3 regions of the Streptomyces sp. 63XJN7_1_ISO-PGPR-S23-121 genome follow, and region 2 is predicted to be linked to each of the others. Evidence: riboswitches for the same ligand, from Rfam matches in the RefSeq annotation. Region 2 holds a riboswitch; each other region holds the start of a gene.
What was found. Region 2 has a riboswitch for cobalamin ahead of AC0VYN_RS25930 (cobalamin biosynthesis protein). Riboswitches for the same ligand answer to the same signal wherever they lie in the genome.

Region 1: linked by a shared signal. The riboswitch ahead of AC0VYN_RS09315 (energy-coupling factor ABC transporter permease) and the one ahead of AC0VYN_RS25930 (cobalamin biosynthesis protein) in region 2 are both predicted to bind cobalamin.
Region 3: linked by a shared signal. The riboswitch ahead of AC0VYN_RS05715 (ribonucleoside-diphosphate reductase subunit alpha) and the one ahead of AC0VYN_RS25930 (cobalamin biosynthesis protein) in region 2 are both predicted to bind cobalamin.

What each region holds. Positions count from the first base shown of each region.
Region 1 is NZ_CM149653.1:2,072,418-2,082,302, reverse strand. Features, by position in the region: gene AC0VYN_RS09330 (FAD-binding and (Fe-S)-binding domain-containing protein) at 1-2,368, shown strand, start outside; gene AC0VYN_RS09325 (chloride channel protein) at 2,692-4,083, shown strand; gene AC0VYN_RS09320 (potassium channel family protein) at 4,155-4,661, shown strand; cobalamin riboswitch at 4,783-4,966, shown strand; gene AC0VYN_RS09315 (energy-coupling factor ABC transporter permease) at 4,997-5,692, shown strand; gene AC0VYN_RS09310 (energy-coupling factor ABC transporter substrate-binding protein) at 5,689-6,030, shown strand; gene cbiQ (cobalt ECF transporter T component CbiQ) at 6,031-6,780, shown strand; gene AC0VYN_RS09300 (energy-coupling factor ABC transporter ATP-binding protein) at 6,777-7,625, shown strand; gene AC0VYN_RS09295 (MFS transporter) at 7,641-9,257, opposite strand; gene AC0VYN_RS09290 (TetR/AcrR family transcriptional regulator) at 9,507-9,885, opposite strand, start outside.
Region 2 is NZ_CM149653.1:5,802,360-5,812,244, reverse strand. Features, by position in the region: gene AC0VYN_RS25945 (putative cobaltochelatase) at 1-1,209, opposite strand, end outside; gene cobN (cobaltochelatase subunit CobN) at 1,206-4,859, opposite strand; gene AC0VYN_RS25935 (cobyric acid synthase) at 4,856-6,364, opposite strand; gene AC0VYN_RS25930 (cobalamin biosynthesis protein) at 6,361-7,326, opposite strand; cobalamin riboswitch at 7,433-7,580, opposite strand; gene AC0VYN_RS25925 (hypothetical protein) at 7,717-7,938, opposite strand; gene AC0VYN_RS25920 (inorganic phosphate transporter) at 7,970-9,223, opposite strand; partial or broken gene AC0VYN_RS25915 (class II aldolase/adducin family protein) at 9,460-9,885, shown strand, end outside.
Region 3 is NZ_CM149653.1:1,222,432-1,232,316, reverse strand. Features, by position in the region: gene AC0VYN_RS05750 (carbohydrate ABC transporter permease) at 1-737, opposite strand, end outside; gene AC0VYN_RS05745 (carbohydrate ABC transporter permease) at 734-1,720, opposite strand; gene AC0VYN_RS05740 (extracellular solute-binding protein) at 1,809-3,089, opposite strand; gene AC0VYN_RS05735 (GntR family transcriptional regulator) at 3,543-4,307, shown strand; gene AC0VYN_RS05730 (DUF3311 domain-containing protein) at 4,728-4,985, shown strand; gene mctP (monocarboxylate uptake permease MctP) at 4,982-6,610, shown strand; gene AC0VYN_RS05720 (GNAT family N-acetyltransferase) at 6,681-7,187, shown strand; cobalamin riboswitch at 7,240-7,379, shown strand; gene AC0VYN_RS05715 (ribonucleoside-diphosphate reductase subunit alpha) at 7,504-9,885, shown strand; gene AC0VYN_RS05710 (ribonucleotide-diphosphate reductase subunit beta) at 9,885-9,885, shown strand, end outside.

The DNA.
Region 1 (9,885 bases), 3.7 Mb from region 2:
CGACGTCGCCGGACTGCTGGTGGGCAGCGAGTCGACACTGGTCACCGTCCTGCGGGCGGAGCTGGAACTGGTGCCGGTGGTGAAGGAACGCACGCTGGTGGTGCTGGGCTTCGACAGCATCGAGCTGGCCGCCGACGCGGTGCCCGACCTGCTGCCGCACGAGCCGATCGCCCTGGAGGGCGTCGACGCCCGGCTGGTGCGCGACGAGCGGATCAAGGGCCTCAACCCGGAGTCGCTGGCCCGGATGCCCGACGGGAACGCGTTCCTGATGGTGCAGTTCGGCGCCGACACCGCCGAGGAGGCGGACGCGCGTGCGCACCGGATGCTGGAGGCGGTGCACCGCTCGGAGCACGACGCCGACTGCGCGTTCATGGACGACCCGGCGCACGAGCAGGACCTGTGGCAGGTCCGCGAGGCCGGCCTCGGCGCCACCGCCCACGTCCCGGGCAGGCACGACACCTTCGAGGGCTGGGAGGACTCGGCGGTGGCGCCGGAGAAGCTGGGCGGCTACCTGCGCCGGCTGCGGGCCCTGTTCGAGGAGTTCGGCTACCTCGGCGACACCGGGCCCAGCCTGTACGGCCACTTCGGGCAGGGCTGTGTGCACACCCGTATCCCGTTCGGCCTGTACACCGCCGACGGGGTGGCGGCGTACCGCCGGTTCATGGAGCGGGCCGCCGACCTGGTCGTGGAGTTCGGCGGATCGCTGTCCGGGGAGCACGGGGACGGGCAGAGCCGGGGCGAGCTGCTGCCGCGCATGTTCGGCGACGAGCTGGTGGAGGCGTTCGGGCGGCTCAAGGCCGTCTTCGACCCGCTGGACCGGATGAACCCCGGGAAGGTCGTGGCGCCGCACGGGCTCGACGAGAACCTGCGGCTCGGTGCGCGCTGGGCCCCCTACGAGCCCCGCGACCTGCACTTCCGGTTCCCGCACGACGGCGGCTCGTTCTCCCAGGCCGCCAACCGGTGCGTCGGCGTCGGCAAGTGCCGCCAGCACACCAGTGAGGGCACGGTGATGTGCCCGTCGTACCAGGTCACGCGGGAGGAGGAGCACTCCACGCGGGGCCGGGCGCGGCTGCTGTTCGAGATGCTCGACGGGCACGGGGACGCGGCGGTCCGGGACGGCTGGCGCTCGGAGGCGGTCAAGGACGCCCTCGATCTGTGCCTGGCCTGCAAGGGCTGCAAGAAGGACTGTCCGGCGGACGTGGACATGGCCACGTACAAGGCGGAGTTCCTGTCCCATCACTACGCGCGCCGGCCCTGGCGCAGGCCCCGTTCCGACTGGTCGATGGGCTGGCTGCCGGCGCTCGCGCGGGTCGTCGCCCGCACCCGGCTCGGACCGGTCGTCAACGCGCTCACGCACACGCCCGTGCTGTCCCGGGCCGCCGTGGCCGTCGCGGGCGTGTCGGACCGGGAGGTGCCGCTGTTCGCCGCGCAGACGTTCGAGCAGTGGTTCGCCGGGCACGAGCCGGAGGGCGACGGGCGGCGCGGCACCGTGCTGCTGTGGCCGGACACCTTCACCAACCACTTCCACCCGCACGTCGGCCGGGCGGCCGTGCGGGTGCTGGAGCACGCGGGCTGGCGGGTGGAGCTGCCGGCCGAGCCGCTGTGCTGCGGGCTGACCTGGATCTCCACCGGGCAGCTCGGCACGGCGGAGCGGGTCCTCGCCCGGACCGTGCGCGGACTGGCCCCGCACGTGCGGGCGGGCGGTCTGGTGGTGGCCCTGGAGCCGAGCTGCACGGCCGTGTTCCGGGCGGACGCGGCGGAGCTGTTCCCCGGCGACCAGGACGTGCGCCGGCTGGCCGAGCGGACGGTCACGCTTTCGGAGCTGCTGACCGGGCACTCCCCCGGCTACGAGCCGCCGCGGGTGCCCGAGCGGTCCGCGAAGGCGCTGGCGCAGGTGCACTGCCACCAGCACGCGGTGATGGGCTGGGACGCCGACCGCGAACTGCTCCGCCGGGCCGGCGTGGACGCCGAGCGGCTGGACTCCGGCTGCTGCGGACTGGCCGGCAACTTCGGCTTCGAGCGCGGTCATCTGGACGTCAGCGAGGCCTGCGCGGAGCGGGTGCTGCTGCCGCGGCTGCGGGAGGAGGACGAGGCGACCGTCGTGCTCGCCGACGGCTTCAGCTGCCGCACCCAGATCCACGAGTTCGACAGCGGCGGGCACGAGGGCGTGCACCTCGCGGAGCTGCTGGCCTCGGCACTGCCCGGCCCCGCGGGGGACGCCGGCGTGCCGGGCAGCGCGTACGGCACCGGACCGGACGTGCGCCCCGCACCGCCCGGCCGCCGGGCGCGGGCGCTGACCCTCGCGGTCACCGGACTGGCCGCCGCCGGCACGGCGACCGTGCTGGCCCGCCGGCTGCGGCGCCGCTGAACGCCGGCGCGCCGTCGCCCGGGGAGACGCGGGCCCTCCCCTGCCCCGGCGGGCGCACCCACGGCCGGCGGCCCGCCGGACGGAGGACCGGAAGAGGGCGGCGGAGTGGTGCCCGGGGCGGTGGCGACCCGGAGGGCGGTGCGTGGCATGCGGTGCGGTGCGGTCTCGCGTTAACTGAAGCGCACACGATGCACACGTACGCGCGACGGGCCGCCGGTCCGCGCCGGGAGGTGGGCGGACCATGCTTCATGGGGAGGGCCCGTGACGACTCAGCCCCTGCCGCCGCCCGCCGGGCCCGTGCCGGGACCGCGCCGGACGGCCCCGTGACGGCGCCGGAGGGTCGGGCCGCCGCACCGGAGAACGCCGCCCCGGACCGGGCCGAGCAGTCCCTGCGCGGCACCCTGCTCAGCCCCGGCTACCTGCTGCTGTTGCTGCTGTGCGTGCTGATCGGCATTCCCATCGCGCTGGCCTGCTTCTTCTTCGTCGGCCTCCAGCACGAGCTCCAGCACTGGGTGTGGACGTCGCTGCCGAAGGCCGCCGGGTACGCCACCCCGCCCTGGTGGTGGCCGCTGCCCGCGCTGGTGCTGGCGGGGCTGATCCTGGCGCCGATCGTGACCCGGATGCCGGGCGGCGGAGGGCACGTGCCGGTGAACGGCCTGGGCCAGGCGCCGGTCGGGCCGGAGGCGCTGCCCGGTGCCGTCCTGGCCGCGCTGGCCACCCTGCCGCTCGGTGTGGTCCTGGGCCCCGAGGCACCCCTGATGGCCGTCGGCAGCGGTCTCGCCCTGCTCGCGGTGCGGCGGGTCGGTGCGCGCGCGGATCCGAAGGCGGGCGCGATCCTGGCGACGGCCGGCTCCACCGCCGCGATCTCCACCATCCTCGGCGGCCCGGTGGCGGCGGCCGTCCTGCTCCTGGAGGGCGCCGGGCTGGCCGGCACCCGGATGGTCGCCCTGCTGCTGCCCTGTCTGCTGGCCAGCGCGACGGGAGCCCTGGTCTTCACCGGCTTCGGGCAGTGGACCGGCCTGACCATCGGCGCGTTGTCGCTGCCCGACGTGCCGCCGGGCACCGACCCCGACGCCGGTGACTTCCTGTGGGGCATCCCGACGGCGGCGCTGATCGCGGTGCTGGTCACGCTGGCCCGCGCGCTCGGCCGCCGCACCAGGGCCTGGGCGGAGCACCGCACTGCCGTCCGCACCGTCCTGTGCGCCACGGCGGTCGGCGTCTGCATCACCGCGTACGCCCTGATCACCGGCCGTTCGCCGGCGGAGGCGGCGTTGTCGGGGCAGGCCGCCCTCGCCCAGCTCGCCGCGCATCCGCACGCCTGGTCCGTGGGCGCGCTGGTCGCGCTCGTCGTCTGCAAGGGGCTGGCGTGGGGCATCGCACTGGGCAGTCTGCGCGGGGGTCCGATCTTCCCCTCCCTGCTGCTGGGCGCGGCCACGGCCATGGCCTGCTCCGGTCTGCCCGGCTTCGGCGTGACCCCGGCCCTCGCCCTCGGCATGCCCGCCGCCATGGCCGCGGTGACGGGGCTGCCACTGGCCAGTTCGGTGCTCGCGGTACTGCTGATGGGCGCGGACGCGCACGAGCAGATGCCGCTGATCGTCATTTCGTCGGTGGTCGCCTTCGTCGTCGCCCAGGCGGTCCGCCGGAGCCCGCCGGAGCCCGGGCCTCCGGCGGGGGCGGGGACGCAGTCGCGTCCCCGGCCGGGGCCGGAGCGGTGACCGGACGCGGGGGCGGCGGGCGGGCGCACCGGACCGGGGCCGGTGCCTCCTGGCGTTCGGCGCGTCCCTGGGTGACGAGGGCCGGTGCGGTCGTGGCCCTGGTCGCCGCCTACTTCCTGCTGCCCCTCGACCGGCTGGGCCCCCGTCATCCGGTCCTGAGCTGGCTGTTGTTCGCTCTGGGCCTGGCGGCCGTGGCCGTACTGCTGCTGCGGCAGATCCGCCACGTCCTCACCGGCCGCACGGACACCCACCCCGGCGTGGCCATCTCCCTGCTGATCCTGCTGTCGGTGCACGTCTTCGCCGCGGCCTACTACCTCCTGGCCAAGCAGCCCGGTGCGTTCGACGGGCTGCACACCCGGGTCGACTCCCTGTACTTCACCGTCGTCACCCTGGCCACGGTCGGATACGGGGACATCACCCCGCGGGGCCAGACGGCGCGGCTCGTGACGATCCTGCAGATCGTCTACAGCTTCGTCTTCCTCACCGCCGCGGGGACGGCGCTGGGCCAGCAGCTGCGTTCCCGGGTGGTCCGGGACACCGACGGCGGCGCCCCCGACGGCAAGGGCACCTCGGGCTGAGATCTTCGCCACGCCGGGCGAGGGCGCGCGGCCCCGTACGACGCGGTGCCGGCGCGGAAGTCCCCGCGGCCCCCGGGGCCGGCCGCCGGGAGGCCCGCTTGTCACCACCCTCGTGGGCGCACTACTGTCGCCACGCCTTGGTGAACGGGAAATCCGGTGAAGTACCGGTGCGGCCCTCGCCACTGTGATCGGGAAGTCCGGCTCCGGCCCTCGCGGGCAGCCACTGGGTCCTTGTGACCCGGGAAGGCGGAGTTCGGGCGGTGGTACCCGTCAGCCAGGAGACCGGCCAAGGCGCGTCGTCCATCCACGAGGTGCTGGAGAGGGTCTGCTGAGCCATGCACATAGCCGAGGGCTTTCTGCCTCCGGCGCACGCGATCGCCTGGAGTGTCGCGTCCGCGCCGTTCGTCGTCCACGGAGTACGGTCACTCACCCGTGAGGTCAGGGAGCATCCCGAGAGCACGCTGCTGCTCGGGGCGTCCGGAGCCTTCACGTTCGTGCTGTCGGCCCTGAAACTGCCCTCCGTCACCGGGAGTTGTTCGCACCCCACCGGGACCGGTCTGGGCGCCGTCCTGTTCCGGCCGCCCGTCATGGCGGTCCTGGGCACGATCACCCTGCTCTTCCAGGCACTGCTGCTCGCCCACGGCGGGCTGACCACGCTCGGCGCCAACGCCTTCTCGATGGCGATCGCCGGCCCCTGGGCGGGCTACGGCACCTACCGCCTGCTGCGCCGGTACGGGGCGCCGCTGATGGTCACGGTGTTCTGCGCGGCGTTCGTCGCCGACCTGTCCACCTACTGCGTCACCAGCGTGCAGCTCGCGCTGGCCTTCCCCGACCCGGCCAGCGGGTTCCTGGGCGCGCTCGGCAAGTTCGGATCCATCTTCGCCGTCACACAGGTCCCGCTCGCGGTGAGCGAGGGCCTGCTCACGGTGGTCGTGATGCGGCTTCTGGTGCAGTCCAGCAAGGGAGAGCTGACCCGTCTGCGCGTGCTGCCGGCGAAGGCCGGCGAGCGTGAGGAGGCCGTCGTCCGATGAACCGCAACACGAAGATCAACCTCCTGCTGCTGCTCGCCGTGGCCGCGCTGGCGGTGCTGCCGCTGGCGCTCGGTCTCGGCGACCACAAGGAGAAGCCGTTCACCGGGGCCGACGCCGAGGCGGAGACGGCCATCACGGAGATCGAGCCGGACTACGAGCCGTGGTTCTCGCCGCTGTACGAGCCGCCGTCCGGGGAGATCGAGTCCGCGCTGTTCGCCGCGCAGGCGGCGCTCGGCGCGGGGGTGCTGGCCTACTACTTCGGTCTGCGCCGGGGCCGGCGGCAGGGCGAGGAGCGGGCGGCCGCCCGGCAGGACGCGAACGCGCCCGAAGGGGACTGAGTGCTGCCGATCGACGCGGCGGCGCACAGCAGCCGGTGGCGCCACCGGCACCCGGTGGACAAGGCGGTGCTCGGGCTGGGTCTGACCGTGCTCGCGATCTCGCTGCCGCCCTGGCCGGGCGCGGCGCTGGTCCTGGTCGCGGCGCTGGCGGTGCTGCTCGGCCCGGCGGGCGTGCCCCGGCGGCGGCTGTGGCGGGCGTACCGGGTGCCGCTGGGGTTCTGCGTGACCGGTGCCCTGCCGCTGCTGGTGCGGGTCGGGGGCCCGGGCGGCTTCGTGGGCGCGGCGGACGGCGGCGCGGTGCGCGCCGGGGAGCTGCTGCTGCGCACGTCGGCGGCCTCCCTCGGGGTGCTGCTGTTCGCGTTCACCACGCCGATGTCCGACCTGCTGCCCCGGCTGGTGCGGGCCGGGGTGCCCGCGCCGGTGGTGGACGTGGCGCTGGTGACCTACCGCATGAGTTTCCTGCTGCTGGACTCCGTGCGCCGGATCCGCGAGGCGCAGGCCGCGCGGCTGGGGCACACCACCCGGGCCGCGGCCTGGCGTTCGCTCGGCGGGCTCGGCGCCACGGCGTTCGTGCGGGCCTTCGACAGGGCGACGCGGCTGCAGGCCGGGCTCGCCGGGCGCGGCTACGACGGCACGCTGCGCGTCCTGGTGCCCGAGGCCCGGGTCTCCGTGCCGTTCACGGCGGCGAGCGTCGTGCTGCTGGCGGCGCTGGCCGTGCTCACCTTCGTACTGGAAAGGCCGTTGACGTGAACGAGCCCACCGAACCGGCCCTCGTCGCCCTGCGAGGTGTGTCCTTCGGGTACGAGGAGGGGCCTCAGGTGCTGACCGGCCTGGACTTCGAGGTGCGCGAGGGGCGCGCGCTCGCGCTGCTGGGCCGCAACGGCAGCGGCAAGACGACGCTGATGCGGCTGCTCAGCGGCGGACTGCGGCCGGGCGCCGGGCGGTTGACGGTCGACGGGCGGCCCGTGACGTACGACCGGGCCGGGCTGACCCGGTTGCGGACCACCGTGCAGCTGGTGGTGCAGGACCCGGACGACCAGTTGTTCGCCGCGTCCGTCGCCCAGGACGTGTCGTTCGGGCCGCTGAACCTCGGGCTGCCGGATCCGGAGGTCCGCTCCCGGGTCGGGGAGGCGCTCGCCGCGCTGGACATCGCCGGGCTGGCCGACCGGCCCACGCACCTGCTGTCGTACGGGCAGCGCAAGCGGGCCGCGATCGCCGGCGCGGTCGCGATGCGCCCCCGGGTGCTGATCCTCGACGAGCCGACCGCCGGGCTCGACCCGGACGGGCAGGAGCGGCTGCTCGACACCCTCGACCGGCTGCGGGCGGGCGGCACCACGGTGGTGATGGCGACCCACGACGTGGATCTCGCGCTGCGCTGGTCCGACGACGCCGCCCTGCTCACCCCGTCCGGGGTGCACACCGGCCCCACGGCGCCGACGCTGGCCCGCACCGACCTGCTCGGCCCGGCGGGACTGCGGCTGCCGTGGGGGGTGGCGGCGGCGCGGCTGCTGTGTGCCCGGGGACTGCTGGCGGACCCGGCCGGGGGCCCGCGCACGGCGGAGGACCTGGCGGCCCTGGCCGGGCCGGCCGACTGACCGTCGCCGCGCCGGTCAGCTCGTGGAGTCGCTGTACTCCGCGTCGCGGGCCGGTGCCGGCTGCTCCTCGGTCCGCCGCTGTGCGCCGCCGCGGCGGCCGGGCAGGACGGCGACGACGATCAGGGTGCCGGCGGCCATGATGATCCCGCCGATCAGGCTGGTCGTGGCCACGCCGTGGGCGAAGGCCTGATGGACGGCGTCGGCCAGGGCCTGGGCCTGCTGGGGGCCGGCGGAGGGCGTCTTCGCGATCTGCTCGGCGACCGCGAGGCCGCCGCCGACGGAGTCCTGGGCGGTGTGCAGCGCGGCGGCCGGGAGCCGGTCGCCCGCCAGGTCGGCCAGTTCGTCGCGGTAGGCGGTGCCGAGCAGGGAGCCCAGGACGGCGATGCCGAGCGAGCCGCCGAGTTCCAGCGCGGTGTCGTTGGCGCCGCCGCCGACGCCCAGTTCGCTCTCCGGGAAGGAGCCCATGATGGTGTCGGTGGCCGGGGAGACGCTGAGGCCGATCGCGAGGCCGAGCAGCAGCATCGGGGCCAGGAAGCCGGAGTACGTCGAGTCCTTGTCGACGAGGACCAGCAGGAAGACGCCTGCGGTGCCGATCACCATGCCGGACCCGATCATGGCCTTGACGCCCAGCTTCGGGGTGAGGTGCCCGGTGACGGCGGCGCCGACGAACACGGCCCCGGCCAGCGGCAGCAGCCGTACGCCGGTCTCCAGTGCGCCGTAGCCGAGGACGAACTGCAGGAACTGCGTGGAGTAGTAGATGGCGCCGTAGGTGCCGAAGAAGAAGAACAGCACGGCCAGCATCGAGCCGCTGAACGGCCGCTGGAGGAACCTGCGCACGTCCAGCATGGGCTGCGGGTGCCGCAGCTCCCAGGCGACGAAGGCCACCAGGCCGGCGCCCGCCACGACGGCCGCGGTGACGGGGCCGGCGCCCCAGCCGAAGTGCGGGCCCTCGATGGTCGCGTAGACCAGGCTGCCGACGGAGACGATGGAGAGCAGGCCGCCCACGTAGTCGATGCGGCCCATGCCGGCCGCCCTGGACGGGGGCACGAGGAGCAGCGCGCCGACGACGGCGAGGACCGCGACGGGCACGTTGACCAGGAAGGTCGAGCCCCAGGCGTGGTCGCCGAGCAGCCAGCCGGCGACCAGCGGGCCGACGGCGATGGCGAGTCCGGACGTGGCGGTCCAGGCCGTGATGGCGCGGGCCCGCTCGCCCCTCGGGAAGATCGCGACGAGCAGGGACAGCGTGGCCGGCATGACGACGGCGGCGCCGACGCCCATCACCGCCCGGGCGGTGATGACCGGGCCCGTCTCGTGGACCAGGCTGCCCATCACCGAACCGCCCGCGAAGATCACCAGGCCGGTGACCAGGGCGCCGCGGCGGCTGTACTTGTCGCCGATCGCGCCCAGCACCAGCATCAGCGCGGCGTACGGGACGGTGTAGCCGTCGATGACCCACTGAAGGTCGCTGCTGCTCAGGCCCAGGTCGGCGGTCATGGCCGGGGCGGCCACGATCAGGGACGTGTTGGCCATGACGACGATGAGCAGGCTGAGGCACAGCACGATCAGGGCCCACCAGCGCCGTGGGTACGGCCCGGCCATCTTCTCGACGGGTGTGGTGGCCAGTAGGGGCATGAGGGCTCCCGGGTACGAGGGCGACTTAATTGCCCATCGGTGTGCAGACTGCTTTCAGGGTAGATTCTTGCCCACCGATGTGCAAACAGTCCTCGGGGTACCCGCTGCCGGCCGGCCCACGCGTCCGCGCACGGTCACTTCACGGGAGGACGACGCCGGTCGAGGGAGCGCGGAAGAGGCGGTACGGCACGACTGCGCCCGCCCCGGCGCTGCTGCTCCGGCGGGGCGGGTGCCTACGGGGTGGTGGGGTCAGTCGTCGGCCGACGGGTGCGCCGGGACCGTCGGGGCCACCGACTCGACGACCGCGCGGGCCCGGTCCTGCGGCACGCCGGCCGCGACGAGCGAGGCGACGGCGGCCCGGGTGCCGTCGTCCTCCAGCGCGCCCGTGTTGACCTGCTCCAGCAGGGCGACCGTCATCGCCTCCAGCCCGGCGCTCAGCACGGCGGGCGGCAGGTGGGCGGGGAAGGTGCCGTCGTGCTGTCCGCGCTCCAGGATGGCGGTGACCTCGGCGCGGGCCGGCGTGAGGATCTCGGCCACGCGCTCCGCGCCCAGGTCGTGCCGGGCCAGCGCCAGCAGCATCCGGTAGCGGTCGCCGACGGGCCACATCAGCAGCAGGAAGTACGCGAGC
Region 2 (9,885 bases):
CGGCTCGGCGGCCCGCACGGGCGACTGCTCGCCGGCGCCGCCGGACGAGGGTCGCGGCTCCCCGCCCTCCCCGCCCTCCCCGGCCTCGGGACGCGCGGCGGTGTCGCCGTCGCCCCCGGGCGCGTCGTCGGGCTCCGGCTGCCCGCCGGGGCCGCCGCCGGGACCCGGATCGTCCGGATCGTCGTCGCCCTGGTCCTGCCCGCCGAACTCCTCCAGGGTCTCGTCGAGCTTGTCCTCGTCCAGCCCCGGAGCGTCGAAGGGGTTGCGCCGCCGCCGGTGGGGGAGAGCCAGCAGCGCGGCCTGCCGCACGTCCTCCGCCAGCACGTCGGTCCGCCCGGCCCAGGCGGCCAGCGCGGTCGCGGTGCGCGCCATCACGATGTCGGCGCGCATGCCGTCCACCTCGAAGGCGGCACAGGTCGCCGCGATCTGCCGCAGCGCCCCGTCGCCCAGCCGCACCGACGGCAGCAGCTGGCGGGCGGCCACGATGCGCTGCCGCACGGCGGCCTCCTCGCCGGCCCACCGGGCGGCGAAACCGGCCGGGTCGTCGTCGTACGCCAGCCTGCGCCGCACGACCTCCACCCGCAGGTCGGGCTCGCGCGAGGCGGCGACCTCGACGGTGAGCCCGAACCGGTCGAGCAACTGCGGCCGCAGCTCGCCCTCCTCGGGGTTCATCGTGCCGACGAGCAGGAACTTCGAGGCGTGCCGCACGGACACCCCCTCGCGCTCCACGTACGAGGCGCCCATCGCGGCGGCGTCCAGCAGCAGGTCGACCAGGTGGTCGTGGAGGAGGTTGACCTCGTCGACGTAGAGGATCCCGCGGTGCGCGTCGGCCAGCAGGCCCGGCTCGAAGGCCTTCACGCCCTCCGACAGGGCCCGCTCGATGTCCAGGGCGCCGACGAGCCGGTCCTCGGAGGCGCCGACGGGCAGCTCGACCATCCGCGCCGGCCGGGACTCACGGGCCCCCGGCGCGTGCGGTCCGTCCGGGCAGGCGGGGTCGGGGGAGTCCGGGTCGCAGGAGAACCGGCACCCGGAGACGACGTCCACCTCCGGCATCAGCGCGGACAGGGCGCGCACCGCCGTGGACTTGGCGGTGCCCTTCTCACCACGCACGAGCACACCGCCGACGGCCGGGCTCACGGCGTTGAGGAGCAGGGCCAGGCGGAGGTCGTCCTGTCCGACGACGGCCGTGAACGGGAACGGGGTACTCACTTGTCGTCGCCCTCCAAGTCGCCTTCGAGCTCCAGATAGGTGGCGCGCAGCCGCTCCAGCGTCTCCGCGTCCGGCTCCGCCCACAGCCCCCGGTCGGCGGCCTCCAGCAGCCGCTCGGTGATGCCGCGCAGTGCCCAGGGGTTGGACTTCCTCATGAAGTCCCGGTTCTCCGCGTCGAAGACGTACTCGGCGCTGAGCTTCTCGTACATCCAGTCGTCCACGACCCCGGCCGTGGCGTCGTAGCCGAAGAGGTAGTCCACGGTGGCCGCCATCTCGAAGGCGCCCTTGTAGCCGTGCCGCCGCATCGCCGCCATCCAGCGCGGGTTGACGACCCGGGCGCGGAAGACGCGGTGGGTCTCCTCGCCGAGCGTCCTGGTCCTCACCTGGTCGGGCGTGGCGGAGTCGCCGACGTACGCCTCGGGAGAGGCGCCCGTCAGGTGCCGCACCATGGCGACCATGCCGCCGTGATACTGGAAGTAGTCGTCGGCGTCCACGAGGTCGTGCTCGCGGGTGTCGACGTTCTTCGCCGCCACCGCGATGCGCCGGAACGCCGTCTCCATGTCCCCGCGCGCCGCCCGCCCGTCGAGCCCGCGGCCGTAGGCGTAGCCGCCCCACACCGCGTACACCTCGGCGAGGTCCGCGTCGGAGCGCCAGTTGCGGGCGTCGATCAGCGGCAGCAGACCGGCCCCGTACGCGCCGGGCTTGGAGCCGAAGACGCGGGCCGTGGCCCGGCGCCGGTCGCCGTGCTCGGCGGTGTCCTCGTCGGCGTGCGCCCGCACGTAGTTGGCCCCGGCCGGCTCGTCCAGCTCCGCCACCGTCCGCACCGCGTCGTCGATCAGCCCGACGACGTGCGGGAACGCGTCCCGGAAGAAGCCGGAGATGCGCACCGTGACGTCGATGCGCGGCCGGCCCAGCTCGGCCGGGGGGATCACCTCGAAGCCGGTGACCCGGCGCGAGGCGTCGTCCCAGACCGGACGGCAGCCCAGCAGCGCGAGGATCTCGGCGATGTCGTCGCCCTGGGTGCGCATCGCGGACGTGCCCCACACCGTCAGGCCGACGGACTTCGGGTACTCGCCCGTGTCCTGGAGGTAGCGCTGGAGCAGCGAGTCCGCGAGGGACTGCCCGACCTCCCAGCTCAGCCGGGAGGGAATCGCCTTGGGGTCGACGGAGTAGAAGTTCCGGCCGGTCGGCAGGACGTTGACCAGACCGCGGGTCGGCGAGCCGGACGGCCCGGCCGGGACGTAACCGCCGTCCAGCGCGTGCAGGACGTGCCCGATCTCGTCGGTCGTCCGGGTGAGCCGCGGCACGACCTCCCGGCAGGCGAACTCCAGCACGGCGACCGCGTCGGGCAGTTCGGCGCCGAGCACCTCCCGCACCAGACCCGGTACGGCCGCGACGTCCCAGTCCCGGGACTCCATGCCCTCCGCGAACCGCCGGCACAGCTGCTCCAGCAGGTCGATCGCGTCGGCGGCCGACCGGGAGGGGCCCTCGACCAGGCCGGTCAGCTCCGCCGGCACCTTCACCGGAGCGCCCGGCTCGGCCAGCAGCTCCTTCTCCACCAGCCCGAACTGCGCGGCCAGCGCGGCCCGCAGACCCGGCAGCGCGTTCGCCCGCCCGCCCCACACCTGCGAGGCGCGCAGCACCGCCAGCACCAGGTTGACGCGCGGCTCGCCGACCGGACCGGCGCCGAGGATGTGCAGGCCGTCGCGGATCTGCACGTCCTTGATCTCGCACAGGTAGCCGTCGATGTGCATGACGAACTCGTCGAACGCGTCTTCGTCCGGCTGGTCGTCCACGTGCAGGTCGTGGTGGAGCTCGGCCGCCTTGACCAGCGTCCAGATCTGCGCGCGGACCGCCGGTGCCTTCGCCGGGTCCAGGTCGGAGACGAGCGCGTACTCGTCGAGCAGCTGCTCCAGCTTGGCCAGGTCGCCGTAGGTGTCGGCGCGCGCCATCGGCGGGACGAGGTGGTCGACCACCGTGGCGTGTCCGCGCCGCTTGGCCTGGGTGCCCTCGCCGGGGTCGTTGACGATGAACGGGTAGATCAGCGGCAGGTCGCCCAGCACCGCGTCCGGCGCGCAGCCGGCGCTCAGTCCGAGGCCCTTGCCCGGCAGCCACTCCATCGTGCCGTGCTTGCCCATGTGCACGACCGCGTCGGCGCCGAAACCGTGCTCCAGCCAGCGGTAGGCCGCCAGGTAGTGGTGGGACGGCGGCATGTCGGGGTCGTGGTAGATCGCGATCGGGTTCTCCCCGAAGCCGCGCGGCGGCTGGATCATGACGACGACGTTCCCGAACTGGAGAGAGGCCAGCACGATGTCGTCCCCGTCGACGTACAGCGAGCCCGGCGGCTCGCCCCACGCCTCCCGCATCGCGTCCCGCAGCTCCGTGTCCAGCTTCTCGAACCAGGCCCGGTAGTCGGCCAGCGGCACCCGCGCGGGGGCGGCGGTGAGCTGGTCCTCCGTCAGCCACTCCACGTCGTGGCCGCCGGCCTCGATCAGCCGGTGGATCAGCTCGTCGCCGCCGGACGGGTAGTCGGTGAGCGAGTACCCCGCGTCCCGCAGCGCGTCCAGGACGCGGACCGCGGACGCCGGGGTGTCGAGCCCCACCGCGTTGCCCACCCGGGAGTGCTTGGTCGGGTACGCGGTGAAGACCAGCGCGAGCCTCTTGTCGGCGTTCGGCTTGTGCCTGAGTGCCGCGTGCCGTACGGCGATCCCGGCGACCCGCCCGGCCCGCTCGGGGTCGGCCGCGTAGACGGGCACGTCGTCGGGGCCCTGCTCCTTGAAGGAGAACGGCACGGTGACCAGGCGCCCGTCGAACTCCGGGATCGCCACCTGCATCGCCGCGTCCATCGGGGAGAGCGCCGCGTCGGACGCCTCCCAGGCGGCGCGCGACGAGGTGAGGCAGAGTCCCTGGAGCACCGGCACGTCCAGGTCGGCCAGCGCGCCGACGTCCCACGCCTCCTCGTCGCCGCCCGCCGACGCCTGCGAGGCGTGCGTGCCGCCCGCGGCGAGGACGGTGGCGACCAGGGCGTCGGCCCGGCCCAGCAGCTCGTACAGCCCCGCGTCCGCGCCGCGCAGCGAACCGCAGTACACGGGCAGCGCGTTGGCGCCGCGCGCCTCGATCGCGTCGCACAGCGTGTCCACGAAGGCGGTGTTGCCGCTGAGCTGGTGGGCGCGGTAGAAGAGCACGCCGACCGTCGGGCGGTCCTCCAGGACGGCCCGGGAGCCGTGGACGCCGTACTCCGGCATCTTCCGCGGCTCGTCGAAGCCCTCGCCGGTCAGCAGCACCGTGTCCGACAGGAACCGGGCGAGCTGGGTGAGGTTGGCGGGGCCGCCCTCGACCAGGTAGCGCAGCGCCTCCGCCACGACCCCGGCCGGCACCGACGACTCCGCCATCAGCTCCGCGTCCGGCACGGACTCGCCGCCGAGCAGCACGGTCGGGACGCCCGCGGCCTTCAGCGCGGCGAGCCCGTCCTCCCAGGCGCGCTTGCCGCCCAGCAGGCGTACGACGGCGACGTCGGCGCCCTCGACGAGGGCCGGCAGGTCCTCCCGGACGTCGACCCGGGTCGGGTTGCCGATCCGGTAGGCGGCGTCCGACGCGCGGGCCGCCAGCAGGTCCGTGTCGGCGGTCGACAACAACAACACTGTGCTCATGCGGGCGCTCCCGGTGGAATGAAGGGCAGTCCTTGCGGCGCGCCGGACTCGATGAGCCGCCACAGCGCGTCCGTGTCCGCGTGCTGTTCGATCAGGTCGCCGAGCCGGTCGAGCTGCTCCTCGCGCAGCGCGGCGAACGAGGTGTCGGGGGCCGGCACGAAGCGGCGGCCCGCGGCGGCGGCCACCTCGCGCAGGAAGGCCCGCCGGAAGCCGTCCGACTCCAGCGAGCCGTGCCAGTGCGTGCCCCAGGTCCGGCCGGCCCGGCAGCCGTCGAGGAAGGGGGTCCCGCCCGTCACCTCGGCGACCCCGTGGTGGATCTCGTACCCCTCGACGCGCTCGCCGAGGGCCTCGCCCACCGGCCGCGTGAGGGTCTTCTCGCGGGCGAACCGCACCCGCACGGGCAGCAGCCCGAGCCCGTCGACGTGCCCGGCGCGGGACTCGACCTCGTCCTCGATGTGCTCGCCGAGGAGCTGGAACCCGCCGCAGATGCCGAGCACCGGCCGGTCCTCGGCGGCCCGGCGCGCGATCGCGTCCGCCAGCCCCCGCTCCCGCAGCCACCGAAGCGCCCGGACGGTACCGCGCGTCCCCGGCACGATCACGAGGTCGGCGTCGGCCAGCTCCTCCGGCCGGTCCACGAAGCGCACCACGACACCGGGTTCGGCGGCGAGCGCGTCCACGTCCGTGAAGTTGGACATCAGCGGCACCGCGCAGACCGCGACCCGCAGCACGTCCTCGCCGACCGGCGGCGCGACCGTGGACTCCCGCACCGTCCCGCGCAATGAGACACGCAGCCCGTCCTCCTCGTCGATGCCGAGCCCGTGCCGGAAGGGCAGGACGCCGTACGTCCGCCGCCCGGTGAGGCCGTGCAGCATGTCGAGGCCGGGCTCCAGCAGCGACACGTCGCCGCGGAACTTGTTCACGAGGAACCCGGCGACCAGCGCCTGGTCCTCGGGCGACAGCAGGGCCACCGTGCCGAAGAAGGACGCGAAGACGCCCCCGCGGTCGATGTCGCCGACGACCAGGACCGGCAGACCGGCGCCCCGGGCGATCCCCATGTTCACGATGTCGGTCCGGCGCAGGTTGATCTCGGCCGGGCTGCCCGCTCCCTCGCAGATCACCGCGTCGTACGTGTCCCGCAGCCCGGCCAGGCAGTCGAGCACCGTGCCGAGCAGCTGCCGCTGCCGCCCGCCGTGGTAGCCGCGGGCGCTCATCTCCCCGACCGGCTTGCCGAGCAGCACGACCTGGCTGCTCCGCTCGCCGCCCGGCTTGAGCAGCACCGGGTTCATCAGCGCGGTCGGCTCGACGCGGCACGCCTGGGCCTGCATGGCCTGCGCACGCCCGATCTCGGCGCCCTCGCGGGTCACGAAGGAGTTGAGCGACATGTTCTGCGCCTTGAAGGGCGCCACCTTCACGCCCTGCCGCACCAGCCAGCGGCAGATCCCGGCGGTGACGACGCTCTTGCCGGCGTCGGAGGTGGTGCCGGCGACGAGGAGGCCACCGCTCATGACGTACGTCCCTTCCGGCCGGCCCCGCGGACGAGCAGCCGCGCGCCCGCGCACACGCCCAGCGCCAGCCAGCCCACGCGCCGGGACAGCCTCACCGCCCGCTCGATGTCACCGGATCCGGCCCGGACGGCGCGACCCGCCGCCCCGTTGAGGACGGGCCGGTGCTCCACCCGCCCGCCGTACGACAGGGTCCCGCCGAGCCGCACGCCCAGGGCCCCCGCGAAGGACGCCTCCACGGGCCCGGCGTTGGGGCTCGGGTGCTGTGCGGCGTCGGCCCGCCAGGCCCGTACGGCGCCCGCGGGGCTGCCGCCGGCCGCGGTGGTCAGGACGGCGGTCAGGCGGGCGCCCGGCCAGCCCGCGAGGTCGTCGAGCCGGGCCGAGGCCCAGCCGTACCGCCGGTAGCGGGGGGACCGGTGGCCGACCATGGCGTCCAGGGTGTTCACGGCCCGGAAGCCGAGCAGCCCCGGCACTCCGCCGAGCGCGCCCCACACCAGGGCGCCCACGACCGCGTCGGAGGTGTTCTCGGCGACGGACTCCACGACGGCCCGGGCGATCCCGTCGGCGTCCAGCGCCTGCGGGTCCCGTCCGCACAGGTGCGGCAGCCGGGCCCGGGCCCCCTCGACGTCCCCGGCCTCCAGGGCCCGGCCGACGGCGCGGGCCTCCCGGGCCAGCGAGGTCCCGCCCACGACGGCCCAGGTGGCGGCGCCGGTCAGCGCGACGGAGGCGGCGGGGGAGCGGCGGACGGCGCGCTCGGCGGCGGCCCCCAGGGCGACGGCGCCACCGGCGCACACGGCGGTGTGCAGCGCGCCCCAGCCCCGGTGGTCACGCCACAGCACCCGTTCCACGGCGCCGGCGGCACGGCCGAACACGGCGACCGGGTGTCCACGGCGCGGATCGCCGAGGAGGAGGTCGCCGAGGAGGCCGGCGGCGGCGCCGTACGCGAAGACGCGTTCGGCGCGCACGGCTCAGCCGGCCGCGGGAAGGGGAAGCGGAAGTGTGTCGCTGGTGAGCCCGGAACGGCAGCCGCGCATGGCGATATGTCCTCACTCAGGGTGTCCACGCCCTGGTTCGACGAAATCGGCGGTGAGAGTTCCTGGCTCCCGGGGCCGTACCTGCGTACTGCCCCGGTGACAGTGGCGGGACCGCGCCGGACTCGCACCGGCTTCCTCTCCTGCCGCCGTAATGGCTCCGGCAGTCCACCACGGCCCGCGAACACCCGTCAACTCGCTGTTGACCTGCGCCGGGGGAGTGTGCGAGAGCCCACACGCGGGTGGTGTGCGCCGGCGTGTGAAAAGCGCGGGGCGCGGGACGGTGGAGTCCGTCCCGCGCCCCGCACGGTGTGCGCCCTGTGGTCAGGCGACGATCAGATAGATCCCGTACGCCACCGCCGCCGCGCAGGAAGCGAAGCACGCGTAGGCGCCGGTGACCGCGAGCGCCGCGGACCCGCCCCGGGCGGCGGCCCGCTCCTGGCGGGAGAGGCCGACGATGCCGAGGGTGAACAGGGCCACCAGAGCCACGGTGGCCACGAGACTGACCCCGAAGACGGAGCCGAGGGCTGCCCAGTCGATAGACATGGTTCTCTTCCTTCGTACCCGGGACGCGGGCTCAGACGGTGGTGGCGGCCGACGGGGCCTTGGAGTCGGTGCCGGCCTGGGCCGGGAAGGACGCCGCGAGGGCGTCGGACGCGGTGCCCGCGGGCGGCGGGACGACGGCGGCGATCGCCGTGGTCACCACGCCGGCCGGCTCGCGCTCCGGCTCGTCGCCGCCGTTGACGTTGGTGTGGTCGACGACCTCGCGCCGGGAGATCCGCCAGATCGCGAAGCTGGAGGCGACGAGGAAGGCCGCGACGAGCGCCGTGCCCCAGTCGCCGAAGCCGCAGACCCACTCGGCGAGCGCGGCGACCAGGGCCGCGGCCGGCAGGGTGAGGCCCCACGCGACGAACATGCGGGTGGCCGTCGACCAGCGCACCACGCCGCCCTTGCGGCCGAGGCCCGCGCCCATGACCGCGCCGGAGACCGAGTGCGTGGTGGAGAGGGAGAAGCCGAGGTGGGAGGAGGCCAGGATGACCGTGGCGGCGCTGGTCTGGGCGGCGAAGCCCTGCTGCGGCTGGAGGTCGGTCAGGCCCTTGCCCATGGTGCGGATGATGCGCCAGCCGCCGAGGTAGGTGCCGAGCGCGATGGCCAGGCCCGCGGACAGGATGACCCACACGGGCGGGTTCGAGCCGGGGGCGAGGGAGCCGCCCGCGATCAGGGCGAGGGTGATGATGCCCATCGTCTTCTGGGCGTCGTTGGTGCCGTGGGCGAGCGAGACCAGGCCGGCCGAGGCGATCTGCCCGGCGCGGTAGCCCTTCTCCGCGGCCCTGCCGTCGGCCTTGCGGCCGAGCGAGTACGTCAGCCGGGAGGCGAGCATCGCCGCGACACCCGCGACGATCGGGGCGGCGACGGCCGGCAGGAGCACCTTGGTGACGAGGACGTCGCCGTGGACGGCGCCGATGCCCGCCGAGGCGACGGCGGCGCCGATCAGGCCGCCCATGAGGGCGTGCGAGGAACTGGACGGGAGTCCGACCAGCCAGGTCAGCAGGTTCCAGAGGATCGCGCCGACCAACGCGGCGAAGATGACCTCGGGACGGATGCCGGTCTCGTCGACGAGACCCTTGGAGATCGTGTTGGCGACCTCCACCGAGAGAAAGGCGCCCACAAGGTTCAGCACGGCGGACATGGCCACCGCGACCTTGGGTTTGAGCGCACCGGTCGAAATGGTCGTTGCCATCGCGTTCGCGGTGTCGTGGAAACCGTTCGTGAAATCGAACGCGAGTGCGGTTACCACCACAATCGCGAGGATCAGCGAGAAGCTTTCCATTTACCCAGGCAATCGTTCGAGGTCATTGGCGCGTCGAACGTAGGCAACCAGAGTGAACGGAAGGTGAACTGGACCGGGCGTCATGGTGACCGGAAACGGGGTCGTGACCTCCGTGAACGCCTGCGCTGCGTACCCGCGCCGACGCTCTCCGGAGACGTGCCTGGCAGGATCGCCGCGAGGCGCCGGACCACGGCGCGGCGAGGGGCGTGCGGGACGCCCGACGGGAGGCGTGGACTGTGACGGAGTCGAAGGCCGGAGAGGTGTCCGCGGAGGAGTCCGGGGCGTGGGAGGCGCTCGTCGCTACGGCCCGGCGGACGGTGTCCGACGGGCTGGTGGTCGGCACCTCCGGCAACGTCTCGGTGCGGGTCGGCGACACGGTGCTGGTCACCCCGTCGGGCGTGCCCTACGACCGGCTGGCCCCCGGCGACGTGACCGGCGTCGCCCTGGACGGCCGGCAGGTGCTGGGCACGCTGGTCCCCACCAGCGAGCTGCCCATGCACCTCGCCGTGTACCGCACCACCGGCGCCCGGGCCGTCGTCCACACCCACGCCGTGCACGCGACGGCCGTCTCCCTGCTCGTCCCCGAGCTTCCCGCTGGTCCACTACATGGCCGCCGCGCTCGGCGGCCCCGTCAGGGTCGCCCCCTACGCGGCCTACGGCAC
Region 3 (9,885 bases), 4.6 Mb from region 2:
GCCGCCATGGTCGCACCCCAGTTGTCGCCGAAGACGGTCTGGAAGCTGGTCAGCCACAGCGGCAGGGTCTGGGACTCCGCCTCCTTGTTGACGACCAGGACGAGGGGGAGCTCGTTCCAGGCGGTGATGAAGCCGAACATCGAGGTGGACATCAGGCCCGGGGCCAGCAGCGGCAGGATGACCAGGCGGAACGACTGGGCGCGGGTGCAGCCGTCGACCATCGCGGACTCCTCCAGCTCCTTCGGCACGGCGGCGACGAAGCCGCGCAGCGTCAGGATGGTGAAGGGCAGGATCATCATCATGTAGAAGAGCGTGAGCGGTACGAGGCTGTTCAGCATCGACGCGTCGCGCACGATCATGTAGATGGCGATGACCATGACTTCCCAGGGCGCCATCTGGGCGAGCATGAAGCCGACGATGAAGCCGCGCCGGCCCTTGAACCGCATCCGCGCCAGGGCGAAGGCCCCGGCCAGCGCGATGATCAGCGAGAAGACGACCGCGCAGACGGTGACGACGAGCGAGTTGGTGACGTACGTCCAGAAGTGGTCGGCGTCGACCGCGGTCCTGAAGTGCTCGAGGGTGATGTCGGTCGGGAACCAGACCGGGTCCTCCGAGATGATGTCGCCGGCCGGCTTGAAGGCCGTGGCGAACATCCAGTAGACGGGGAAGACGAGGCCGATGAACAGGACGACGGCCGTGACGTTGGGCCACAGGCGGCCGAAGAGTGAGCGCTTCACAGCTCGTCCTCCTCTTGCTTGAGCACGATCCTGAGGTAGTAGGCGGTCAGGCCGAGCAGAATCAGGATGGTCAGGACCGCGATCGCGGCGCCCATGCCGTAGTGCTGGTTGCCGACGCCCTCGATGTAGGCGTAGACGGGCAGGATCTCGGTGAGACGGTCGGGGCCGCCGCCGTTGAAGGTGTAGACCTGGACGAACGCCTTGAAGATCCAGATGATCTCCAGGAAGGTCGTCGCGTAGAGGAACGGCCGCAGGAACGGCAGGGTGACCGTGGTGAAGCTGCGCCAGGCGCCGGCTCCGTCGAGGGAGGCGGCCTCGTACAGCTCGCCCGGGATGGTGGTGGTCGCCGCGTACAGGTTGATCGCGACGAACGGGACGGACATCCACACGATCAGCACGGTGACGACGAAGAAGGTCGAGAACTGGCTGCCGGTCCAGCTGAAGTCGGCCATGGAGTGCCAGCCGAGCTTGTCCAGGACCCAGTTGACGACGCCGAAGCGCTGGGCGAAGAGCCACTGGTAGACGGTGGTCGCGGCGACCACCGGCATCGCCCACGCCAGCACCAGGCCGATCAGCAGTACGAGCCGCATCACCCTGCCGAGGCGGGCGAGCAGCAGGCCGATCAGGCCGCCCAGCACCATGGTGAGGACGACGTTGACCGCCGTGAACAGGATCGAGCGGAGGGTGACCCGCCAGAAGTCCTCGCCGGTGAGGACCTCCTTGTAGTTGTCGACGCCGGTCCACTCGGTGACGTGCTGGATCAGCTGCGCCATGTTGAGGTTCTGGAAGGACAGCAGGCCGTCCTTCAGCAGCGGCCACCCGAGCAGCAGCACCGTGGCCGCGCAGGCCGGCAGCAGCAACAGGTACGGGACGAGCGCGCCGGCGCGCGACGCGGCTCTCGGTTTCGCCTGGCCGGTGTTCCCGCCGTCCGCCTTGCGGACGTCCGACGGGCCTCGGGGCGGCCGTTCGGTCTGCACGGTCATGCTCGCGGTCTCTCTTCTTCTCGACCTGTCCCACTCGAGCCGGGGCGGGGGCCCTCGTGCAGCGGCCCCCGCCCCGGCTCACCCGGTGTTACTGCTGCTGCGCCAGGCGCTTGTTGAACTCACCTTCGACCTGCTTGGCGGCCTCCGCCGGGGACTTGCCCTTCAGCACGGCCGTCAGATAGGTCTTGATCGGGTTGGGGTCGTTCTCGACCGCGGCCCACTCCGGGATCAGCGGGGTGGTGCCACCGCCCGCGGCGGCCGGCGCGGCGGCCTCGGCGGCGGCGTTGCCCTGGAGGTTGCTCTGCAGCGACTCCTTGTTCGGGATGACGCCGTTGGCCTTGGCCAGCGCACCCTCGTACTTGTCGGAGAGCGCCAGCTTCAGGAACTCCTTGGCCAGCTCCTGCTTCTTGCTGCCCGCGGCGACGGCCAGGTTGGAGCCGCCGAGGAAGACGCCCTCGGGCTTGCCGGCCGTGGCACCCGGGATGGTGAAGTAGCCGAGGTCCTTCTCGATCGCCGGGTTGGCGGTGATCGCCGTGCCGGCCTCCCAGCCCATGCCGATGAAGGCGCCGGTCTTGCCCTTGGCGAAGATCTCGCCCTGCTGCGGGGTGGCCTCGTCCTTGTCCTTGGGGGCCTTGGAGAGGGCCTGGAACTTCTTGTAGGTCTCGGTGGCCGCGGCGATCTTCGGGTCGGCCAGGTTGGAGACGTACTTGTCGCCGTCCTTCTTGACCAGCTCGGCGCCCTCACCGACGGCCAGGCCCACGAAGTGGTACCAGTTCTGGCCGGGCAGGTAGATCGGCTCGGCGTCGGTCTTCTCGCCGATCGTCTTGAGGTCGTCGTAGAACTCGTCGCGGGTCTTGGGCGTGTCCTTGATGCCCGCGTCCGCCCAGATCTTCTTGTTGTAGACGACCACGCGGTTGACCACGAACCACGGGGCGGCGTACTGCTTGCCGTCGAAGACCGCGGACTCGTTGAGGGACTCGGACCAGTCGGCGCCGAGCCCGCTCTTGAGGTCGCCCAGGTCCGCCAGGCCGCCGGTCTTGGCGTAGGCCGGGGTCTGGGTGTTGCCGATCTCGAAGACGTCGGGCGGGTTCTCCTCGGAGAGGGCGGTGGTCAGCTTCTGCTGGATACCGTTCCACTTCTGGATCTCGAACTTGACCTTGGCCTTGGTCTTCGCCTCGAACTCCTTGGCGAGGTCCGCCTGCCACTGGTCGGGCGAGGAGCCGTCCATCACCCACACGGTCAGCGTCTGGCCGGCGTAGCCGTCCGCCCCGGCCTTCTTGCCGTCGTCGCCGCCGTCGTCGCCCCCGCACGCCGCGATCGAGACCATCATGCCCGCGATACCGATCGCGGCTATCAGCTTGCGCTTCACGCCACCCTCCTCAGGGATGCCACAAAACCCCCCTGCCTCCCCGCGGTTGCTCGTCGACGCGGACCGCCCATGGGGCCGGGACCTGGACCAATGGTGTAGACCAGTAGGGGGAGCTTGGCCCAGACCAATAGGGCTGTCAAGGGTGTTCAAGCGCCCTCCGGGCGTCCGTGATGCGACCGAGATATGCAGGGACCTTTCATTGCGCAAGCGACACATCGGACGGACCGGCGCCGGGTGTACCACCGCCGCCGGAAGAGGTGCCGCCACCGGCCCGGCGGCGCGTACCAGCCGCCTCGGACGGCGCGGTGGACTAGACCAACGGGAACCTCGGAGGTATACAGAAGGGATCACGGAGCGTGCGGGATCCTCCCGGCACGAACCCGTGCCACGATGTGAGCCGTGGCCGACAGGGGATGTCGGTCGCTTCGGCACCCGGAGCCGGGAAGGCAGAGCATGAGCACCGAGGTCAGCAGTGCGGAGAACGAGGGTGGGGCGACCGTCCGTACCGCGCGCGTGCCCAAGTACTACCGACTGAAGAAGCACCTGCTCGACATGACCCGGACGCAGGCGCCGGGCACGCCGGTCCCGCCCGAGCGCACGCTGGCCGCCGAGTTCGACACCTCGCGCACGACCGTGCGCCAGGCCCTGCAGGAGCTGGTCGTCGAGGGCCGCCTCGAGCGCATCCAGGGCAAGGGCACCTTCGTCGCCAAGCCCAAGGTGTCGCAGGCGTTGCAACTCACCTCGTACACCGAGGACATGCGGGCCCAGGGCCTCGAACCCACCTCGCAGCTGCTGGACATCGGCTACATCACCGCCGACGAACGCCTCGCCGGGCTGCTGGACATCACGGCGGGCGGGCGGGTGCTGCGCATCGAGCGGCTGCGCATGGCCAACGCCGAGCCCATGGCCATCGAGACGACCCATCTGTCGGCGAAGCGCTTCCCCGCCCTGCGCAGGTCGCTGGTGAAGTACACCTCCCTCTACACCGCCCTCGCCGAGGTGTACGACGTCCATCTCGCCGAGGCCGAGGAGACCATCGAGACCTCGCTGGCCACCCCGCGCGAGGCCGGCCTGCTCGGCACCGACGTCGGCCTGCCGATGCTGATGCTCTCCCGGCACTCGCTGGACCGCACGGGCCAGCCGGTGGAGTGGGTGCGGTCGGTCTACCGCGGCGACCGCTACAAGTTCGTGGCCAGGCTGAAGCGCCCCCAGGACTAGGGGGTGTCGTTTGGATCAGGACGACTCCAGGCAACGGTGCCTTGCAGACCGACCCGAGCGGGGTCTGGTGCGTGCAGATGCAAGGCGGAGGAGGGCGCCAGGGCGGAGCCCTGGCAACCGACGACAACGCCGCAGATGCGCGTGCCGGACCCCGCGACCCCGGCAAGATCCGAACGACACCCCCTGGGGTCCGTCGTTCGGGTCAGGCCGGCTGAGAGAGCCGGTGCGTCCCGGGCGTGCCACGCCCCGCGACGCCGGCGTGATCCGGACGACAGGCTCCAGGAGCCGCCCCGGCCGCGTGGCGTGCGACGTTGCGGTTGAGGACCGATATACGGACGAGGTCTTCCGCTTTCCAGACGCCGTCACCTACATTTTCGTGCGCACTGCACCAGGTGATCAGCGAGGGGACGGAGCCACCGCATGTCGCAAGCCCCGGAAGTGAACAGAGGGCCGACGGTGACGCCGGTGCGCGTCGTCATCGGCCTCTGTCTTGTCGCACCGTTCGTCGCCATGCTGTGGGTCGGGTCGTACGCCAAGACGGACCCCGCCCTCATCGGCATCCCGTTCTTCTACTGGTACCAGATGGCATGGGTGCTGATCTCCACCCTGCTCACGGTGACGGCGTACAAGCTCTGGCAGCGTGACCAGCGCGCCCGCCGGGAAGGCGGGACCAAGTGAACGACGGCGTGAACGGCGTCGCACTCGCCGTCTTCATCCTCTTCTTCGTGCTCGTCACCGCGATGGGCTTCCTGGCCGCCCGCTGGCGCAAGGCCGAGAACGAGCACAGCCTCGACGAGTGGGGCCTCGGCGGCCGCTCGTTCGGCACCTGGGTCACCTGGTTCCTGCTGGGCGGCGACCTCTACACGGCGTACACCTTCGTGGCCGTCCCGGCGGCGATCTACGCGGCCGGCGCGTCCGGCTTCTTCGCGGTGCCGTACACGATCCTGGTCTACCCGCTGATCTTCACCTTCCTGCCCCGCCTGTGGTCGGTCTCCCACAAGCACGGGTACGTGACGACCTCGGACTTCGTGCGCGGCCGGTTCGGTTCGAAGGGCCTGTCGCTGGCGGTCGCCGTCACCGGCATCCTCGCCACGATGCCGTACATCGCGCTCCAGCTGGTCGGCATCCAGGCCGTGCTCGACGTGATGGGCGTCGGCGGCGGGGAGGACACCAACTGGTTCGTCAAGGACCTGCCGCTGCTGATCGCCTTCGGTGTGCTGGCGGCGTACACCTACTCGTCGGGTCTGCGCGCCCCCGCGCTGATCGCGTTCGTGAAGGACACGCTGATCTACATCGTGATCGCCGTGGCGATCATCTACATCCCGATCAAGCTCGGCGGCTTCGACGACATCTTCGCCAAGGCGGGCGAGGCGTTCGGCCAGACCAACGAGGCCACCGGGAAGCCGCGCGGCGCGGTGGTGCCGGGCGAGGCGAGCCAGTGGACGTACGCCACGCTGGCGCTCGGCTCGGCGCTCGCGCTCTTCATGTACCCGCACTCGATCACCGCGACGCTGTCCTCCCGCAGCCGTGAGGTGATCCGCCGCAACACCACGATCCTGCCGCTGTACTCCCTGATGCTCGGCCTGCTCGCGCTGCTGGGCTTCATGGCGATCGCGGCCGGCGTCAAGGTGGACAACGGCCAGCTGGCGATCCCGCAGCTGTTCGAGGACATGTTCCCGGACTGGTTCGCGGGCGTGGCCTTCGCGGCGATCGGCATCGGCGCCCTGGTGCCGGCGGCGATCATGTCGATCGCGGCCGCGAACCTCTTCACCCGCAACATCTACAAGGACTTCATCAAGCCCGACGCCACCCCGGAACAGGAGACGAAGGTCTCCAAGCTGGTGTCGCTGCTGGTGAAGGTGGGCGCGCTGATCTTCGTCCTCGGCATGGACAAGACCGTCGCGATCAACTTCCAGCTGCTCGGCGGCATCTGGATCCTGCAGACCTTCCCGGCCCTGGTGGGCGGTCTGTTCACCCGCTGGTTCCACCGCTGGGCCCTGCTCGGCGGCTGGGCGGTCGGCATGGTCTACGGCACGGCCGCCGCCTACGGGGTCGCCTCGCCGACGCAGGCGCACTTCGGCGGGTCCTCGAAGGAGATCCCGGGCATCGGCGAGATCGGCTACATCGGCCTCACCGCCTTCGTGCTGAACGTCCTGGTCACCGTGGTCCTGACCTTCGTCCTGAAGGCCGTCAAGGCACCCGAGGGCGTCGACGAGACCCGGCCGGGCGACTACACGGCGGACGCGGGCGACCCGGGCGTCCAGACGGAGCTGCCCCCGGCCACCGCGGGCACCTCGCACTGATCCCCCGATCCGACGGGCCGCCGGAGAAATCCGGCGGCCCGTCGTCGTACCCGTGGGGCACACTCGGCCCATGGACTTCGTGATCAGACAGGCGTCACCCGACGAGTACCGGGCCCTCGGCGACATCACCGCCCGCGCCTATCTCGACGACGGACTGCTCGACTTCGGGGAGAGCGATTCCTACCTCGGCGAGCTGCGGGACGTCGCCAAGCGGGCCGCGGCGGCCCAGGTGCTCGCCGCCGCAGCGGACGGGCGGATCCTCGGCGGCGTGACCTTCGTGCCGTCCGGCGGCCCCATGGCCGACATCGCCCGGCCCGGCGAGGCCGAGATACGCATGCTCGCCGTCCACCACGAGGCGCGGGGACGCGGCGTCGGCGAGGCCCTCGTGCGGTCGTGCGTCGACCGCGCCCGGGCCGTCGGGGGCTGCGCACGCGTCGTGCTGTCGACGCAGCGGACGATGCGCACCGCCCACCGGCTCTACGAACGCCTGGGCTTCGTCCGCACGCCCGAGCGGGACTGGAACCCCGTGCCGGGGCTCGACGACATCACGCTGCTCACCTACCAACTGACGCTCTGACACCGGCGCGGCACAACATCTGGGGGTGCTCGCGGAACCCGGCACAAGATGTATGCTCATGCTCGCTGTCGCCGCAGGGGAATCCGGTGTGAATCCGGAACTGTCCCGCAACGGTGTACTCGTGTGTGTTCGCGTATCCGCGTGAGCGCCACGGGCTCGAGTCCGAGGACCTGCCGACAGTGCGCCCGGCCGTCCCGGTCCGGGTGCCATGACGTCCGGGCCTCGCGGAATGGGCCGGTGGACGCGACGCCGCGCGCGCTCGTGAGCTGCCCCCTGCCCTCCGCCTGGCCCCGTGCCGAGCGAGGGAGTGCCCCACGTGACCATCGCGCCAGCCGACCCGGCCTCAGTGTCCGCTGCGACGGCTTCTGCGATCCCCGTGACCGAGGAACCCGACGGACCCGGTGCCGCCCTGCTGCGGACCCTGACCGGCCTCACCGCCGACCTCCCCGACGCCGACCCCGGCCGGGTCGCCGCCGCCGCACTGCGCGGCCGGTCCGCGCGGGCCGACGAGGCGGAACTGCGGGAGCTCGCCACGGAGGCCGCGGCCGGTCTGATCTCGGAGGACCCGGTCTACTCCCGGCTGGCCGCCCGGCTGCTGACCCTCGGCATCCGCGCCGAGGCCGCCTCCCAGGGCGTCACCTCCTTCACCGAGTCCGTCGCGACCGGCCACCGCGAGGGCCTGATCGCCGACCGCACGGCCGGGTTCGTCCGGCTGCACGCGGCCCGCCTGGACGCGCTGACCGACCCGGCCGCCGACGACCGCTTCGGCTACTTCGGGCTGCGCACGCTGTACAGCCGCTATCTGCTCCGGCACCCGCTCACCCGCAAGGTCGTCGAGACGCCCCAGCACTTCCTGCTGCGCGTGGCCGCCGGACTCGCCGAGGACGACACCGACCGGTCGGTGGACGAGGTCGCCGCGCTGTACGGGCTGATGAGCCGCCTGGACTACCTGCCCTCCTCCCCCACCCTCTTCAACTCCGGCACCCGGCACGCCCAGATGTCGTCCTGCTACCTCCTCGACTCCCCCCTGGACGAGCTGGACTCCCTCTACGACCGCCTCCACCAGGTCGCGCGCCTGTCCAAGCACGCCGGCGGCATCGGCATCGCCTACTCCCGCGTCCGCGCCCGGGGTTCACTGATCCGCGGCACCAACGGGCACTCCAACGGCATCGTCCCGTTCCTGAAGACGCTGGACGCCTCGGTCGCCGCGGTGAACCAGGGCGGCCGGCGCAAGGGCGCGGCGGCGGTCTACCTGGAGACCTGGCACGCCGACATCGAGGAGTTCCTGGAGCTGCGGGACAACACCGGCGAGGACGCCCGGCGCACGCACAACCTGAACCTCGCGCACTGGATCCCGGACGAGTTCATGCGCCGGGTGGACGCGGACGGGCCGTGGTCGCTGTTCTCGCCCTCGGACGTGCCGGAGCTGGCCGACCTGTGGGGCGCGGAGTTCGACGCGGCCTACCGGGAGGCCGAGGCGAAGGGCCTGGCCAGGAAGACCCTCCCGGCCCGCGAGCTGTACGGCCGCATGATGCGCACCCTCGCACAGACCGGCAACGGCTGGATGACCTTCAAGGACACCGCCAACCGCACCGCCAACCAGACCGCCGAGCCGGGCCACGTCGTGCACTCCTCCAACCTCTGCACGGAGATCCTGGAGGTCACGGACGACGGGGAGACGGCGGTCTGCAACCTCGGGTCGGTCAACCTCGGCGCCTTCGTGACCGGCGGCGACATCGACTGGGAGCGGCTGGACGCCACCGTCCGCACCGCGGTCACCTTCCTGGACCGGGTTGTCGACATCAACTTCTACCCGACCGAGCAGGCGGGCCGCTCCAACGCCCGCTGGCGCCCGGTCGGCCTCGGCGCGATGGGCCTGCAGGACGTCTTCTTCCGGCTGCGCCTGCCCTTCGACTCCGCCGAGGCCAGGGCCCTGTCCACGCGCATCGCCGAGCGGATCATGCTCGCCGCGTACGAGACGTCCGCCGACCTCGCCGAGCGCAACGGCCCGCTGCCGGCCTGGGAGAAGACCCGCACCGCCCGGGGCGTGCTGCACCCCGACCACTACGACGTGCGGACGGCCTGGCCGGAGCGCTGGGCGGCGCTGCGGACGCGTATCGCGACGACCGGGCTGCGCAACTCGCTGCTCCTCGCCATCGCGCCGACCGCCACGATCGCCTCCATCGCGGGCGTCTACGAGTGCATCGAGCCGCAGGTGTCCAACCTGTTCAAGCGCGAGACGCTGTCCGGGGAGTTCCTGCAGGTCAACTCGTACCTGGTCGACGACCTCAAGCGGCTCGGCGTGTGGGACGCCCGCACCCGCGAGGCGCTGCGCGAGGCGAACGGCTCGGTGCAGGGCTTCGCGTGGATCCCCGAGGACGTGCGCGCGCTGTACCGCACCGCGTGGGAGATCCCGCAGCGCGCCCTCATCGACATGGCCGCCGCCCGTACCCCGTACCTCGACCAGGCCCAGTCGCTGAACCTGTTCCTGGAGACGCCGACCATCGGGAAGCTGTCCTCGATGTACGCCTACGCCTGGAAGCAGGGCCTGAAGACCACGTACTACCTGCGTTCCCGCCCGGCGACCCGGATCGCGCGCGCCGCCGGCCGGGCCACCGTGCCCGTGCAGGCCGCCCCGGACCCCGAAGCGGTCGCCTGCTCCCTGGAAAACCCCGAGTCCTGCGAGGCCTGCCAGTAA